One region of the Paenibacillus sp. FSL H7-0690 genome, then DNA from elsewhere that is predicted to be linked to it. Evidence: a T-box and tRNA genes for the amino acid it is inferred to sense, from the RefSeq annotation. Region 1 holds a T-box; the other holds one or more tRNA genes.
The links. The T-box of region 1 lies ahead of metG (methionine--tRNA ligase). A T-box ahead of a tRNA ligase gene usually reads a tRNA of that ligase, here a tRNA-Met.
Positions count from the first base shown of each region.

Region 2: it has a tRNA-Met gene. The T-box ahead of metG (methionine--tRNA ligase) is inferred to sense a tRNA for this amino acid. The anticodon was not compared.

Region 1 covers NZ_CP150281.1:4,162,592-4,170,229, reverse strand. The annotation lists gene htpG (molecular chaperone HtpG) at 1-891, shown strand, start outside; gene MHI32_RS18290 (DUF4362 domain-containing protein) at 953-1,417, opposite strand; T-box leader at 1,543-1,804, shown strand; gene metG (methionine--tRNA ligase) at 1,849-3,495, shown strand; gene MHI32_RS18280 (LysR family transcriptional regulator) at 3,505-4,374, opposite strand; gene MHI32_RS18275 (ABC transporter ATP-binding protein) at 4,525-6,270, shown strand; gene MHI32_RS18270 (ABC transporter ATP-binding protein) at 6,267-7,638, shown strand, end outside.
Region 2 covers NZ_CP150281.1:5,220,129-5,227,766, reverse strand. The annotation lists gene MHI32_RS23095 (extracellular solute-binding protein) at 685-2,172, shown strand; gene MHI32_RS23090 (hypothetical protein) at 2,285-2,449, shown strand; tRNA gene MHI32_RS23085 (tRNA-Met) at 2,532-2,608, shown strand; tRNA gene MHI32_RS23080 (tRNA-Ile) at 2,653-2,726, shown strand; gene MHI32_RS23075 (sialidase family protein) at 3,166-4,383, opposite strand; gene MHI32_RS23070 (hypothetical protein) at 4,417-4,782, opposite strand; gene MHI32_RS23065 (hypothetical protein) at 5,289-5,792, shown strand; gene MHI32_RS23060 (hypothetical protein) at 6,621-7,610, opposite strand; gene MHI32_RS23055 (sigma-70 family RNA polymerase sigma factor) at 7,607-7,638, opposite strand, start outside.

The sequences.
Region 1 (7,638 bases):
GACTCAGAGGATCTTTCCTTGAACATTTCCAGAGAGATGCTCCAGCATGACCGTCAGCTGACTCTGATCGCTAAGAACATTAAGAATAAAGTGAAAAGCCAACTGCAAAGCCTGCTGAAGGATGAAAGAGAGAAATATGAGCAGTTCTATAATGCTTTTGGCAGACAGCTTAAGTTTGGTGTCTATAACGATTATGGGATGCACAAAGACACCCTTCAAGATTTGTTGATGTTCTACTCCTCTAAGGAGAAGAAGCTGGTTACGCTGGACGAATACGTCTCAAGAATGCCAGAAGATCAGAAATATATCTACTATGCTTCCGGAGAGTCGATCGACAGAATCGAGAAGCTCCCGCAAACCGAGCTTGTATCGGATAAAGGGTATGAAATTCTCTACTTCACTGATGATATTGATGAATTTGCGATCAAGATGATTCAGTCTTATAAGGAAAAAGAATTTAAATCCGTATCCAGCGGAGATCTGGGGATCGAAGCCGACGAAGCGGACAAGCCAACGGAAGCGGAAGAGAACGAAAACAAGGAGCTTTTTGAAGCGATGAAGGACATCCTGTCCGGCAAAGTGAAAAATGTCAAAGCTTCCAAACGTTTAAAGACTCATCCGGTATGTCTCTCTGCTGAAGGTGAACTGACAATCGAGATGGAAAAAATCCTGAAATCGATGCCGAATGGCCAAGAGGTGCAAGCGGATAAGGTACTCGAAATCAACATCCATCACGAAGTGTTCCAGTCCTTGAAGGCGGCAGCAGAGAACGACAAAGAAAAGCTCGGTTTATACACGAACCTGCTGTACAACCAAGCCCTGTTGATCGAAGGTCTACAGGTTAGTGATCCTGTTCAATTCACCAATGATATTTGCAAAATCATGAAATAATATGAAGTACAGAGACCATCCAATTGTATTATGATTGGGTGGTCTTTTTTATTTCAGTATTTCATTTTGTTGTGCGAAAAAGGTAGTAATCAATTTCAGAGTCATTATTTGTGCAACCGCTGATCGAATAGATAATTTCACCTTGTGTGCTTTTTTTACTCGTCACTTCGGAGCAGGTATCGGTTCTGACTCCTGTGTTGCTTCCACCGAATGCATCATTAGAAGTATCATAGCTGTAATTAATCACGTTACCGTCAAATTTTAAATCCTTAAATATGGGATCGCCTTCATCTGTGTAACTTGTAACGCGTATATTGTCTGCTTTTTTGCTGGAGAGATTAGTTATAAATTTCTCGAATTTATCTAGGTTGTACACTTTTTCAAAAGAAACAATATCCCCTCTACTGATGGCTTCTTTGGAAGTATAGGGTTCACTTTTGGGAACAGAATTAACTTTAAGATCGGAACAACCCCATACTCCTGCTAGTAAAAGAACAGAGAGTGTAAGCAAATTTACTTTTTTCACTGAGGGACCTCCTTGTAACGTATTTATATAAAAGACGGAGATTAACTGGAAAAGTTACAGTGAGCTTGATGTTTCACATTGACAATAAACAACAAATTGAGTATTATTTTCTCTAACTTGAATATGTAAAAGCAAAGAAGAGAAAGAGTACCACGGCAATTCTTTCAACAGAGAGCTCCGGTCGCTGAAAAGGAGTAAAGAAAACCCTTGGGAATATGGTCTCAGAGCTGCGCATCGAAACCTTATGGGTTGTAGGCTGCGCCGGAACCTGCATCCGTTACAGTGCTAGGGTATAAACGTTAATTAACGTCGTACCTGAAGAGGTAAATGTCATGAGGCATTTATAAAATTAGGTGGTAACACGTGAGTAGAACTCTCGTCCTTTGTGGATGGGAGTTTTTTTGTTGTCTAAAAAAAGGAGGAGAAGGTTAATGAGTAATGTGTTTATAGGTGGCGCTTGGCCGTATGCGAATGGATCTTTACATCTGGGGAGATTATCAAGTGTGTTGCCTGGGGATGTGCTGGCACGATATTTTCGCTCCAAAGGGGATAACGTATTATATGTATCAGGCAGTGATTGCCATGGCACACCCGTAGCAGTTCAGGCTGCGAATGAAGGGATTACGCCGGGAGCTTTTGCAAGCAGATATCATGAAGAGTTTCTGAAGTGTTTTGAACAGCTGGGATTTAGTTATGATCTATATACTCGAACGGATCAACAGCAGCATCATAAGGTTGTGCAAGCGTTGTTTACAAAGCTGCTAGAGAATGGTCATTTATATAAAAAAACCATTGCGCAATGTTACTGCGAGGTGGATCAGCGCTTTTTGCCAGACAGATATGTGGAAGGGACTTGTCCGGTATGTGGTGAGCGGGCGCGAGGGGATCAATGTGATTATTGTTCTACGATTCTAGATCCTGCCGATTTGTTAGACAGAGTCTGCAAATTATGTGGGAATACACCAACAGAAAGGCCGACAGAACATTATTATCTTAGCTTATCTAATTTTCAGTCTGAATTAACGGAATATGTAGAGGAAGCACAATTTTGGAGAGAAAACGCTATAAAACTGACCAAACGTTATTTACAAGAAGAGCTGCAGGACCGCGCGGTAACAAGAGACTTGTCTTGGGGTGTAGATGTTCCTGTGGCTGGATTTGAAGATAAAAAAATTTATGTTTGGATTGAGGCGGTAAGTGGTTATTTATCAGCCAGTAAGCAGTGGGCTGCACAGTCCGGAGGAAGCTGGGAGGATTTTTGGTTAGAGGAAAAAGGGGCGATTACCGCTTATTATGTGCATGGTAAAGACAATATTCCTTTTCACACTTTAATATGGCCGGCTGTGTTATTAGGAGCAGGAGGTCTGCATTTACCGGACAGGATTATATCTAGCGAATATTTAACCCTTGAAGGGCAGAAATTCTCCACTAGCCGAAATTGGGCGGTCTGGGTACCTGATATTTTAGAGCGGTATCAGCCAGATTCTATTCGTTATTTCTTAATTGCCAATGGACCTGAGAAGCGGGACACGGATTTTTCCTGGAGAGAGTTTATTTATAGCCATAATGGAGAGCTGCTTGGAGCATTTGGTAACTTAGTGAACCGTTCATTGGCTTTTGTAGAAAAGTTTTATGAAGGGAAAGTGCCAAATGGGCAATTAGATAAGGGGTGGAAAGACAATATCGACCTCTTGTATCTGGAATCAGGACGACTTATTGAGGCTGGGAATCTAAAAGATGCGCTGGAGTTTATTTTTTCTTATGTGCGCAAGGCAAACCAGTATTTCGATCTGCAAAAACCATGGATACAGATAAAAGAGGATCAGGTTACTTGTGATTCTGCAATATACACATGTGTGCAGATTATTGCGAACTTAGCGAATTTGTTGCATCCGTTTCTACCGTTCTCTTGTGACAAGATCAGGGGGTTCCTGTCGTTAGAACTACCGAATTGGCAGCCTTGCTTGGTGCCCCCTTACCAACAGGTTACTGATTTACAATTATTGTTTGAACGAATTGATATTAGCCGTATTAAAGAAGAAGAGGATAGGCTAGATCAACAGCAAGTGAATAAATAGAGCTGGTATTTATCCATTCCTAAAGCTTTCAATAAACTTGGAAGCCAATGATGATAAGTATTTATCCTTAATCCAGACGGCGGCGACCCGTGTGCGTAGTGATTCACTACTGATTTCTTTATAGATCAAATTACGGTTACTCGTTAATTCGAAAGCGGATTTGGGGATGATTCCAATGCCAAGACCAGCGTTTGCCCAGAGCAGTGTTGTTCTAGCATCATCATTCATACAGAAAATCAGCGGATCAAAGCCGTTCTCAAGACATGTTTCCCGGATAAGCTGCTCAAAACGGCGGTAGATAATAAGCGGCTTATCCTTTAACTCACCGATCTCAATAAAGTTTTCATCCGTTTTCCAGTCATACTCAGGTGTCATTACGGCAATCATAGGTTCAGCTTGTGTGTAAAGACATTCTAAATTTGTACCATTAAAGGGTGTCCTAACAATCCCGACTTCGACAATACCTTTATTCAGGAGGTCAATGATTCTAAAGGTATTTCCTTCATGAATCTCAAACTTCACACCTCTATACGTTTTGTGAAACTCACATAGCCGATCTTGAAGCAACGTAGCTCCAGAGGAAGAAACAGTACCAATGGCTAGGGTTCCTTTTAAACCTTTGACAAAATCAGTGAGCTCACGGGCAGTGGAATCTGCCAGCTCCAGGATTTGTTGGGCACGGTCCCGCAATATGGCTCCAGCTTCAGTGAGCTGCACGCTGCGTGGACCTCGTTCCACTAGCTTTACACCGAGTTCTTCCTCTAGGAGCTTTAGCTGCTGGCTCAGCGGAGGCTGGGCCATTTGCAGTTTTTTGGCTGCAGATGTAATCTGCCCTTCCTCAGCTATCGCCATAAAATATTTAAGTTGTCTAATATCCATATAAAAATCCTCCGAACTTTAGATATGCTAATCGTATGGGAGCGATACGAATCCAATATTATTAATATGTGAGTAGATATGCCATAATCATAACTGTTCTTATACATATTTCAAGTGGTTAAATACTTCTTATGTTGGGTGTGGATGAATTTGTTCAAAATTGCAGTATATTTAAAGCCGTACAAAAAAGAAGCGATCATTGGACCGATCTTCAAACTGATGGAAGCGATTCTGGAGCTGATTTTGCCTACCATTGTCGCATTGATCATCAACAACGGGGTTGGTAATCATGACAGCGCCTATGTTTACCGCATGGGTGGCCTAATGGTGCTGATGTCACTGCTTGGCTTCGGCTGCTCCATGGTATGCCAATACTATGCAGCCCGGGCTTCACAGGGATTCGGTACGACACTACGCAATAAGATGTTTAGACATATCACATCTTTGTCGTATGCTGAGCTGGATACCTTAGGTACGCCTACACTGATTAATCGGATTACCAATGATGTAAACCAGCTGCAAATTGCTGTGGCTATGCTAATTCGTCTAGTTATTCGTGCGCCGTTTATCTGCATCGGAGCTATCCTAATGTCCATGATTTTGGATTTTAGATTATCGCTGATTCTAATAGCGGCAACACCGGTTTTTGGCATTATTTTATATTTTATTATCACCCGCAGTGCTCCTTTGTACCGAAAATACCAGCAGAAGCTGGATGCCCTTGCGCTCGTACTGAGTGAGAATTTGTCGGGGATTCGAGTAATTCGTGCTTTTGCCAAAAGACGTACAGAAAAAGAACGTTTTGATGCTTCGTCCGATGATTTGACTACTACAGCGATCCGGGTTTCGCGGATATCTGCTTTGCTTGGACCGATGACTACACTTGTAGTAAATGCGGCAATCATTGCTATTTTGTGGGTAGGCGGAATTCATATCGATGGGGGCCGATTGTCTCAAGGGGAGATCATTGCCTTCATCAATTACATCACTCAAATCTTGCTGGCGCTGATAGTGGTCTCCAACTTGGTTATTATTTTTACAAAAGCCTCATCCTCAGCTAATCGTGTAAATGAAGTGCTGGGTGTTAAGGTCTCCGTGTCTGAGGAAGGAAATGCAGTGATTGCTGCCCCTGCCCCTGCTGCCCCTGCTGCCCCTGCTATACAATTCGATCACGTATCCTTTGGGTATAATACGACAGGTGAATCGGCATTAGAGGATATATCTCTAGTAATTAATCGCGGAGAGACCGTGGGCCTGATTGGCAGTACGGGTTCAGGTAAGTCTACTTTTGTGAATTTGATCCCTCGTTTTTATGATGCGGTTCAAGGTGAAGTGAAAGTGGATGGTGTGAATGTCCGAGATTATAAGCTGCATCAGCTTCGTGAGAAGATCGGGATTGTACCGCAGAAAGCTGTGCTGTTTACAGGAACGATCGCTGAGAATATACGTTGGGGCAAGGAAGATGCAACTGAGGAAGAAATCATGCAGGCAGCCTCTATTGCTCAAGCGGAGGAGTTTATACGTAAATTACCCGAAGGGTTGAATACGCAAGTATCTCGTGGGGGATTAAATTTATCCGGTGGACAAAAGCAGCGCTTAACCATAGCTCGTGCAGTAGTAGGAAAGCCATCGATTCTTATTTTGGATGACTCCTCCAGTGCGCTGGATTTCTCCACAGATGCGGCACTTCGAAAGGCTCTCAAAGAGAGCAGCCAGGAAATGACCGTACTCCTTGTCTCGCAGAGGGTAAGCACTGTAAGACAAGCGGATAAAATAATGGTATTTGAGGAAGGGCGGATCGCCGGTGTCGGAACCCATGAGGAACTGATGCGTGGTTGTGAGGAGTATAAAGAAATCTGCCTGTCCCAGCTATCAAGTGAGGAGTCGGGCCAATGAACAAAAACAACATTTGGAAAAGACTAATTGTATACACAGGGCATTATAAAAAAATAGCTATAGGTGCAGTAATCTGCGCAATACTCAGTGTGATTGCCAGTCTAATTGGCCCGCTGCTCATCGGCAGCGCCATCGATTTTATGATCGGGCCGGGAGAGGTTGATTTTGACGCCGTACTTAGACTGCTTTTGATTCTGGCAGGGGTGTATATTGTCGGCAGCTTTTTCGGATGGCTTCTTACCTACCTGACTAATCGAATTGCCTACCGGACTGTATATGACTTACGGCGGGAGCTTTTTGATAAATTAAATGTTTTGCCGCTAAAATTTCATGATAACCACCCGCAAGGGGACAGCATCAGCCGGTTTGTTAATGACATGGATGCGGTCTCTGATGGACTGCTGCAAGGCTTCTCAACACTGCTCACGGGGATCATCACTATCGTGGGGGCAATTGTACTTATGTTGTACATTAGTCCTTTAATGACCCTAGTTGTTCTTCTGTCAGCACCCGTTACATTTTTTGTGGCAAGATTCATTACGATGCGCTCCCAGAAGATGTTTAAGGAGCAGGCTAAAATTCTGGGCGGTCTCAACGGATACGTGGAGGAAATGATTGGCGGACAAAAAGTGGTCACTGCTTATCATTATGAAGACCGTGCACTGACCCAGTTTGAAGAACGAAACGAGACTTTGTACCAGACTGGTGTGAAATCACAATTTTACGGTTCCTTGTCCAATCCGACAACCCGGTTAGTAAATAATATTACCTTCTCTGTTATCGCGATGATCGGTAGTGTTATGGTGATTCGCGGGCTTGTGACGGTAGGGGATTTGTCCAGCTTTTTGATCTTCTCTAACTTGTTCGCTAAGCCGTTTAATGAAATTACAGGTGTGATTACGCAGCTTCAATCGGCAACGGCATCAGCGCAGCGGATCTTCGCCATTCTAGACCTCTCGCCTGAACCAGCGGATGCAACAGACGCCAAAATTATGAATACAAGCCAAGGGACGATTACCTTTGAAAAAGTATCCTTTGCTTATAATCCTGAACGTCCTCTGATTAATGATTTCAGTCTGGAAGTGAAACCAGGTACCCGGGTTGCAATTGTAGGGCAGACGGGAGCGGGGAAGACCACACTGGTTAATCTGCTTATGCGTTTTTATGATGTGGATAAGGGTTCCATCAAGATTGACGGTGTGGATATCAAGACGATTACCCGTGACAGTCTGCGGCGTAATTTCGGGATGGTGTTGCAGGACACCTGGCTTTTTGGCGGCACAATTAGAGAAAACATTGCCTACGGCAAACCTGAGGCTACCGAAGAAGAGGTCATCGCTGCTGCTAAGGCTGCAAATGCTCATAGCT
Region 2 (7,638 bases), 1.1 Mb from region 1:
GGAAAAGTAGAGTGGAGAGTAGGGTTTTGGTGTTTGTATTTACATTCACATTACATTTACAATCAATTTCTGACACTTGGCTGACCTGCGCTCTGTCGTTCTGGTATATTGCGTTCTGTTGCTCTGGTATATTGCGTCTCTGACACTCGGGATTCTGAAACTCTGCTGCTATGCGCTATCGCTCTATGATCTGGCTCTGAACACTCTGATACTCTGAAACTCTGCTGCTATGCGCTATCGCTCTACGCTCTGAACGCTCTGACACCCGGTGATTCCATTGCGCTGTCGTCTCAAACGCAGAATAGTTGTAGTTTCTGCACTTAAACTAACCTTCCTTAGAGGATCTGGCGATATAGTTGCACTTTGTGCAATTAAATCAGCCTGAAATCCGCTGAAAGCACCTAATAACGTTTTTTAACTGCACATAGTGCAATTAAAAGGAGAAGCACAACACACTCAGCTGTAATAGTTGCACAAAGTGCAATTATCCTGTCGCAGAAGGGCATTTCAGTATCCTTAGGAAACTCGCGGAACGTTTTTTATAGAAATAATATGAAGAAATCGTAGCATAACTTTAAACAGCCTGTAACTTCCCCTCCTGAATAAAGCTATATACTGTTACTAGAATTATGGGTAATTATTCATAAGGTGGATGGATTGAGTATTTTATGGGAGGGTTCAAGAATGAATCATATAAATAATAATAGAAGGCTATGGCGGCGCTGGTTAAGCTTTGGAATATGTGCAGCACTCCTATTGCCTTTAATTTCTGAAAGCAGGCATACAGCTTGGGCGGAGGCTTCTAAGCCATCTACAGAACAGCGCGTGTTACGTATTGGCAGCCTCTGGTCTGGAGAGGACGATTCTTCTTTTCGTCAGCAGTTTACAGATATGTATGAATTGCAGCATCCTGAAATCAAACTTGAGATTATTCCAGCCATCAATATGAATGAGCTTCGTTTTGACAGCACCTATCCAGAGGTTAACCCAGATAATCTGGAGAATATCCGAGATATTATGGGCGGTGCAGAGCCAGTTGATGTAATCGTCGGTGATAGTACATTGGTGAAGAGTTTGGTGGAACATAATCTGGTGCAACCGCTGGAGCCGCTTATCGCACGAGATCAATATGATTTAAGCAATATGGCGCCTACGATGCTAAGTGGAGTTCGTGAGCTGGGTGGAGGAAGTCTTTACGCGTTAGCGCCGACTTTTATGTCGAGTGCGTTATATTTTAACAAAGGTATTTTTGATGCTGCTGGTGTAGGTTATCCGACAGATGGGATGACTTGGGATGAAGTGTTCGCGCTGGCCGAAAAGGTGACCAAGAAATCGACAAATAAAGATAAGCGTATATATGGCTTTTCGATGAACCGTTATATGAGCGATCCTTTCTGGGATATGCAGACCTATGTCTCACCGCTGGAGCTTGCTATGTATGACAACAAGGGACATAAGATGGAGGTAAACCAAACACAGTGGAGTCAAGCTTGGACGACCTACAGCCAATTGGTGAAAAAGCAAATTACACCTGGGTTAAACGGTATGGATTTTATAGAAACAGAACGGAGTACCTATAGTCCTGTCCAAGGGGATCTCTTCCTTACCGGAAAAGCTGCAATGGTAATTGGAGAATACGATTATCTTAATGAGCTTGCAGGTGTGAGCCGCAATGCAGCAAAAATTAAAAATTATAATCCTGTCGATTGGGGTTTCGTTACCGTACCTACTTTTAAGGAGAAACCAGGAGTGGCTGTAGGTACTTGGGTAGGTAATATGATGGCTATCAACACTATGGCTGCTAATAAGGAAGATGCGTGGGATTTGATCAAATTCGTCAACAGTAATGAAGTAGCAAAAATTAAAGCCCATACCCGCGGGGAACTAACTTCCCGTAAGGATTACATTACCACGAAAGTACCTTCAGTAAATCTGGAGTCCTTCTATACGCTTAAACCATTACCAGCCAATGATCCTTTGATGAACGTCCTACAAACACAGAAGCCTGGAATTAGCCGTATTAACGATGTTGGGCGTCAACTGTTCACAGAAGTTTATCAGGGCAAGAGAACGGTCGAGAGTGCACTTAAAGCTTGGGAGAAGCAAGGGAATACGATGCTGGGTACGCTCGAAAAAGATCCCACATATTATTTTGACTCCATAGGGGATTGAGTTTTGGAATATGTAGAAGCCACCGGATTTCCGGTGGCTTATTTTGTGGAACTTGGGCATGATAAGTTCAGAGCAGCGTAAGATTAATTTGCGAAAAGGAGAAGAGGGCATCATGAATTGGATATACTTCGCGAAACTGTTCAGAACGAGATTTCAAGCAGGCTGTTTGGCAAAAAGACTGGAGCAAGATGGCTGGATTTATGGCTATCATGACCCAAGTTTTGTGGAGATTTATCGATCCCGCAAAGGAAGATATGGGGTTAGATTTTTGCCTTGAGAACTTTTACAAATTCATCCTTGACGTAGACCCATTTTGTACTGTATATTATTTATTGTCGCTGTTTGAATATTATTTCTGACGCGGGGTGGAGCAGCCCGGTAGCTCGTCGGGCTCATAACCCGAAGGTCGCAGGTTCAAATCCTGCCCCCGCAACCAATTTTATTACAACAGCAATTGTACATTCGGATATTTTTAGATCCGGGCCCTTAGCTCAGTTGGTTAGAGCGGTCGGCTCATAACCGATTGGTCGGGGGTTCGAGTCCCTCAGGGCCCACTTATCAAAAACCCTTACCTTGTAAGGGTTTTTTGCTGTCTATAGGCTCCTTGTAAGTAGAAGTGGAAGAGTTGGAAAAGCGACAAAATAGAAAATGATCACATTTTGGTCACGGCGTTGTTAGATCCACTGGTTTTATCATAGATCATCTGGAAAACGGTAAAAAGTATGTATTCTGTGGAACTGCCCTACTCTTGTAGAGGAAAGGGGACAGTCATGACATATAGACTATTAAGTAGCAAGCACCATACGCCGTAGATTTTGATTGAATTAAAAGCATGTCCAATACGCTGAAATTGATGATTTCTTTGAAAAGGTTAATGCTGAATTTTGATAAGAAGCAATAGAGGATGCCGCATATTCGCTCGGCATCCTTTATTGCAAGTAGATATACTAACTTAACAGCCTTTTAATTTATCATCAGAAGTTGATTAATAGCTTATTGATTATCCCCAAACCAGATGTTCTCTGTACCGGTCCGCGTGTCTGTCCATACGCTCACTAGACGGCCTGTTTGAGGGACGATGGCATTACCGATGTAGTCCCCAATTAGGGGGATGCCGGTGACGTCAAAGGAAGTTGTTGTTATCCGGGTGTTTGTATAAGTCATACCGCCATCTCTAGATGTTGCTAGATAAACATCAAGGTTGAGGGGGTTGACTCGATTAGTGTAATAGGTAACGAATATTGCACCATCCGCAGGGGATACGGTGATGGCTGGGAAAAAGTTTTGGGAGCCCACCGGACTACCTGTAATGGATATTGGTGCCCCCCAATCCACACCAAAATTAGTGGAGATAGCAAGAAAAATATCAGAATAACCTTCTCGAAAATCTTGCCATACAGCATAGACATTCCCTCGCGTCGTCGGTGCATTAGAAATATCTGCTGCGAGGGAAGGGTATGTCAGACATCTAAATGTATATCCCGGCAATGGATCTGGTGGGACTACAACGCTGGCGACCATGGTTTCAGGAGTAAAAGTGACCCCACCGTCTGAGGATGTGCGAATTTTAAGATCAGTATTACCGGGAGGCTGATTGATCCATCCCACGATAACAATCCCATTTAATGTAATTGCTATACCGGGGAATTCTTCGAATTCTTCGACCGAAGACAGCAGGGAGGGACTGGAATAGGTACTACCGTTATCTAGGGAACGATTGAAGAATATCGTATTTCCCGGTATGAATTGTGTGTTGTAATCATGCGTATAACCAGTATATACATTTCCAAAAAAAGGACTTGATCCAGCTTTGTCGGTGACAACGACCACCTGATCATCATTTACAAACTGCCCAAACCCTTGATTCACGATGACTGGCGGTCCGAATGAAGAGGCATTGTCGGCAGATGTATAGGAGACGATCGACCCGCTGAGACCGTCTGAATCGAAGGCGTGGGCTAATACTACGAAAGTGGTCGGGAAAATATAATCAATATGTGGTGCTTCGATGCCTGCAAATCCTGTCGGTAACGGCAATAACGTTGTTGTCCAAGTGGCACCTGCGTCAATAGATTTGTATAAACCTATATTAGGAGGGCCTAATCGAAGATCTACAGCTACGGCAACCATAACTGAAGGATTAAGCCAATTTACCGCGATGGTGGGCTCAAACTGAACGCTTGCGCTCGGTGAAAGTTGAATATTAACCATGCAAAGCTCCTTTCGTCATAGAGTTTTTGGTACTTACGGGTTCAGCTGAGCTATGAAAGTAAGTTCGGATTGCAGCACTCTTTGATGGGGGATGACGTTTCCTGACGAATCCGTTCCGAACACCGTGATAATCGTGTCTGCCGGTGCGTTTCCAGTTACGAGAAATTGGACTTCATAAGCTGAATTGCCTGCGATATTAAAACTGAGAAACTGGCTGGTGTTAGCATTAACATTTAATGAGTTGGAGTAGACTAAACCTTTACTAACCAAGGTATTCCATACGTAAACGTGATAGACTACGTTAGATGAAAAACTAAGGTTGTCATTATCGATATTAATGACCACGTTGGATGCTGGGGTAGTCCCTGTGTTCGTAATAATGCCTGTTGTTGTTGCCATGAGCTTCACCTCTTTATTAGTTTGCTATATATATATGAATTGAGATTCATTGTGTTTGGACAAGGGAATCAGAAAAATCGCGGAAATGATACTGAGGGGTCTTATTAGGTGGGGAAATACATATAAAATTTCAGCATGATCTGAAGGTAACTTGATTATAAGTTGAACAGCAATAGACGATTTTTACGTGCTACTATGAGGGTGTAGAAAACAGGTTAGAGTCGCACGGCCGAAGCAATGGCGATTTACCGGGGCGTAACTCTTGGATGGGATTTCGGGATTTGGTGTCTTACGTTTGGAATGAAAAAGCCGCTGAACGTGGAGTAACTATTCGCTATCCGCAGGAGAATTTTAAGAATTTTGAATAGAAGGTCTGACATTCATTTTAAATAAATGTTATAATTATTAAATCAGTGTGTAGAGATATTGGTCTTTTTTATTGGGCCAAAAATATATGTCTCATGATACGTCTGCCATCTGAAATATTATTCACGGAGATGACAAACATGCATGGAGACACAAGACTGCCCAGAAACGGAAAAGAAGGTATACTATTTTTACTCATTATTTCAATCATTTCAGTTAACACTATTGCCCCTATTATTGTGGGGTTGGAACGCGGCTTCAGTAAGGAAGTGTATATAGATACACTAAAGGTTATTCCGTTTATGTGGATGATCGTAGTTTTATCCGTAAGATTAGTTGCAGGACCGATTGTTGGAAAAGTGATGCCGAAATTCACGGGACAAACCGATGGATTTAATGCAAGGATTCTGTTGAATACTTTATTGAATGTCACAGTGTTATCTATTTTACTATCAATTATCGGCACATGGGTTGGGACGAAACAAATAAGCCTGGATCCACTTAAAAACTTCCTTCACATCTGGCCGAGAAACTTTGGAATAGCATTTTGGATTGAACTGTTGGTTGCGCAGCCGATCGCAAGATTTGCAATGAAAACATTACACGCAAGACAGGATCGTAAAACAGAAAGTGTAAATGCGTAACTAGCTAGAGTGTAGTAGACTAATAAGAAATTCAAGGAGCGTCCATGGTGGGCGTTCCTTTTTTGCAGCAATCGGAAGTATCGAGAGAGACCCTGTGTTCCTTTGAAATTTGATTCCATAACAATTACGTGAACGATGCTTCTCCTGTCGGACACAGCTGACCCTTAAAGCGGTTTTTTTCCACATTTGCAATTCTAACGGACTCCATAGTCGCTATTGGCATAAAAAGTACCGCATGTGAGCCTCTTTCTAGGCATTAGCGTCCATGGAGTCCGAAACCATGCTCTTAAGGCTGAAAATCAGCAAATAGCGACATCTGGGTCCGATAGCTCGAGGTGGAGGAGGTTAGTTCGTTTATTCGTTAGCTCGTTAGTGCCGTGCTCCTCACAGATTTAGTTGCAGAAATTATAATGAGAAGCAGCTTTTAAAGGAACAATCAGTAGTCTCACCTCTACAACCAGCATATCTAGTATGCGAGTTCATAAACCATTCAGTAAAGCACAAAACGGCACTGCTCCAAACCATGAAATGGTTTTGAAGCAGCGCCGTTTTTGTTAACAGCCAGCTAAATTGTCCAATGGAGAGCAGGGTGACCGAAACGTTGTCCCTAATTTCTTCCGATTGCAGTCCCGATCGCAGTCCAACCGCAGTCTCGATCACAGTCCCGATCGCAGTCCCGATCGAGTCCCGATCGCAGTCCTGATCGCAGTCCCGATCACAGTCTCGATCGCAGTCCCGATCGCAGTCCCGATCGCAGTTCTGATTGCAGTCCCGATCGCAGTCCCGATCGCAGTCCCAACCGCTATCCCTGGGTTTCCACCAGCATTCCTAAAGTTTCATGCTGTTCCACAGCTGCTGGAATGCCCCGGATTCGACCTCGAAGAATACCGGTGCTTGACCGTAGCGTACAAGTCCTTGACCGAACAGCGTCAGCTCTACTCGGGCGTTGTCTTCCAGCTGCAAATAGATGATCTTGCGGTCTTCGCTGTCGTAGATGCCTTGCTCGATCAGCGGCTCTGCTGCCAGCGGTTTGGCAGCTTGGAGGGCTGTCAGGAAGCCATCAAGCGCCTCGCTATTGGCGATTGGCGCCTGCTGCTGGAGGCCGTTGTTCCAGCTGTTGAAGCTTTCCCATTGAGCAGAAGTAACTCGGCCTTCAAGATTCAGCTTGCCGAACAGGTCGGCGCCGCTGTTTATGGTGATGCCGTTGGTGTGCTCATACAGTTCGGCGAATACCTCGCCGTTGATTTCCGAATAGGACATAATCAGAAAGCTGGAGTCATAGCCCTTCACGGAATAGAGATCCGTTTCGCCGATGTTCGAGGCTAACTCAATATATTCGTCGTTACCGCTCCATTCGTTGATGCCGCCTGTAGTGCGTCCCAACTTATCACCGCGCAGAGCAGCAGCATCGGCAGCGTCAATGCGAGTCGCTGACTGTGTATAAATATTATTTTTATACACGACCAAGGCGATCATATCTGCCTTCACGCCAGACTCCTTATCTGGCAGTTTCAGCTTGGGAATGACAATGCTGCCGGATGTAGCTGTGCCTGAATTGCCAGCATTGCTTGCACCCGGAGTTACCTGGGCAACCTGCCCCGGGGAGGTCTGACTGTTCAACTGCTGCCATATACTAGGCCCAGCCAGACCGATTCCTGCGGCGAGCACGACACTTGCTGCGATATAAACGGTTTTGCGCGGACGCTTCCGCTCCTGCCGCTGCTCTATTTTATTGAACAATTCTTTTTTCATCTCTTCACCTGGTTTCATCGAATCCACCGCTTTCTTATATGTTGTTCGAAACTGATCTTCCTTCACTGTGGTTCCGCTCCTTCCAGCTCCAGTT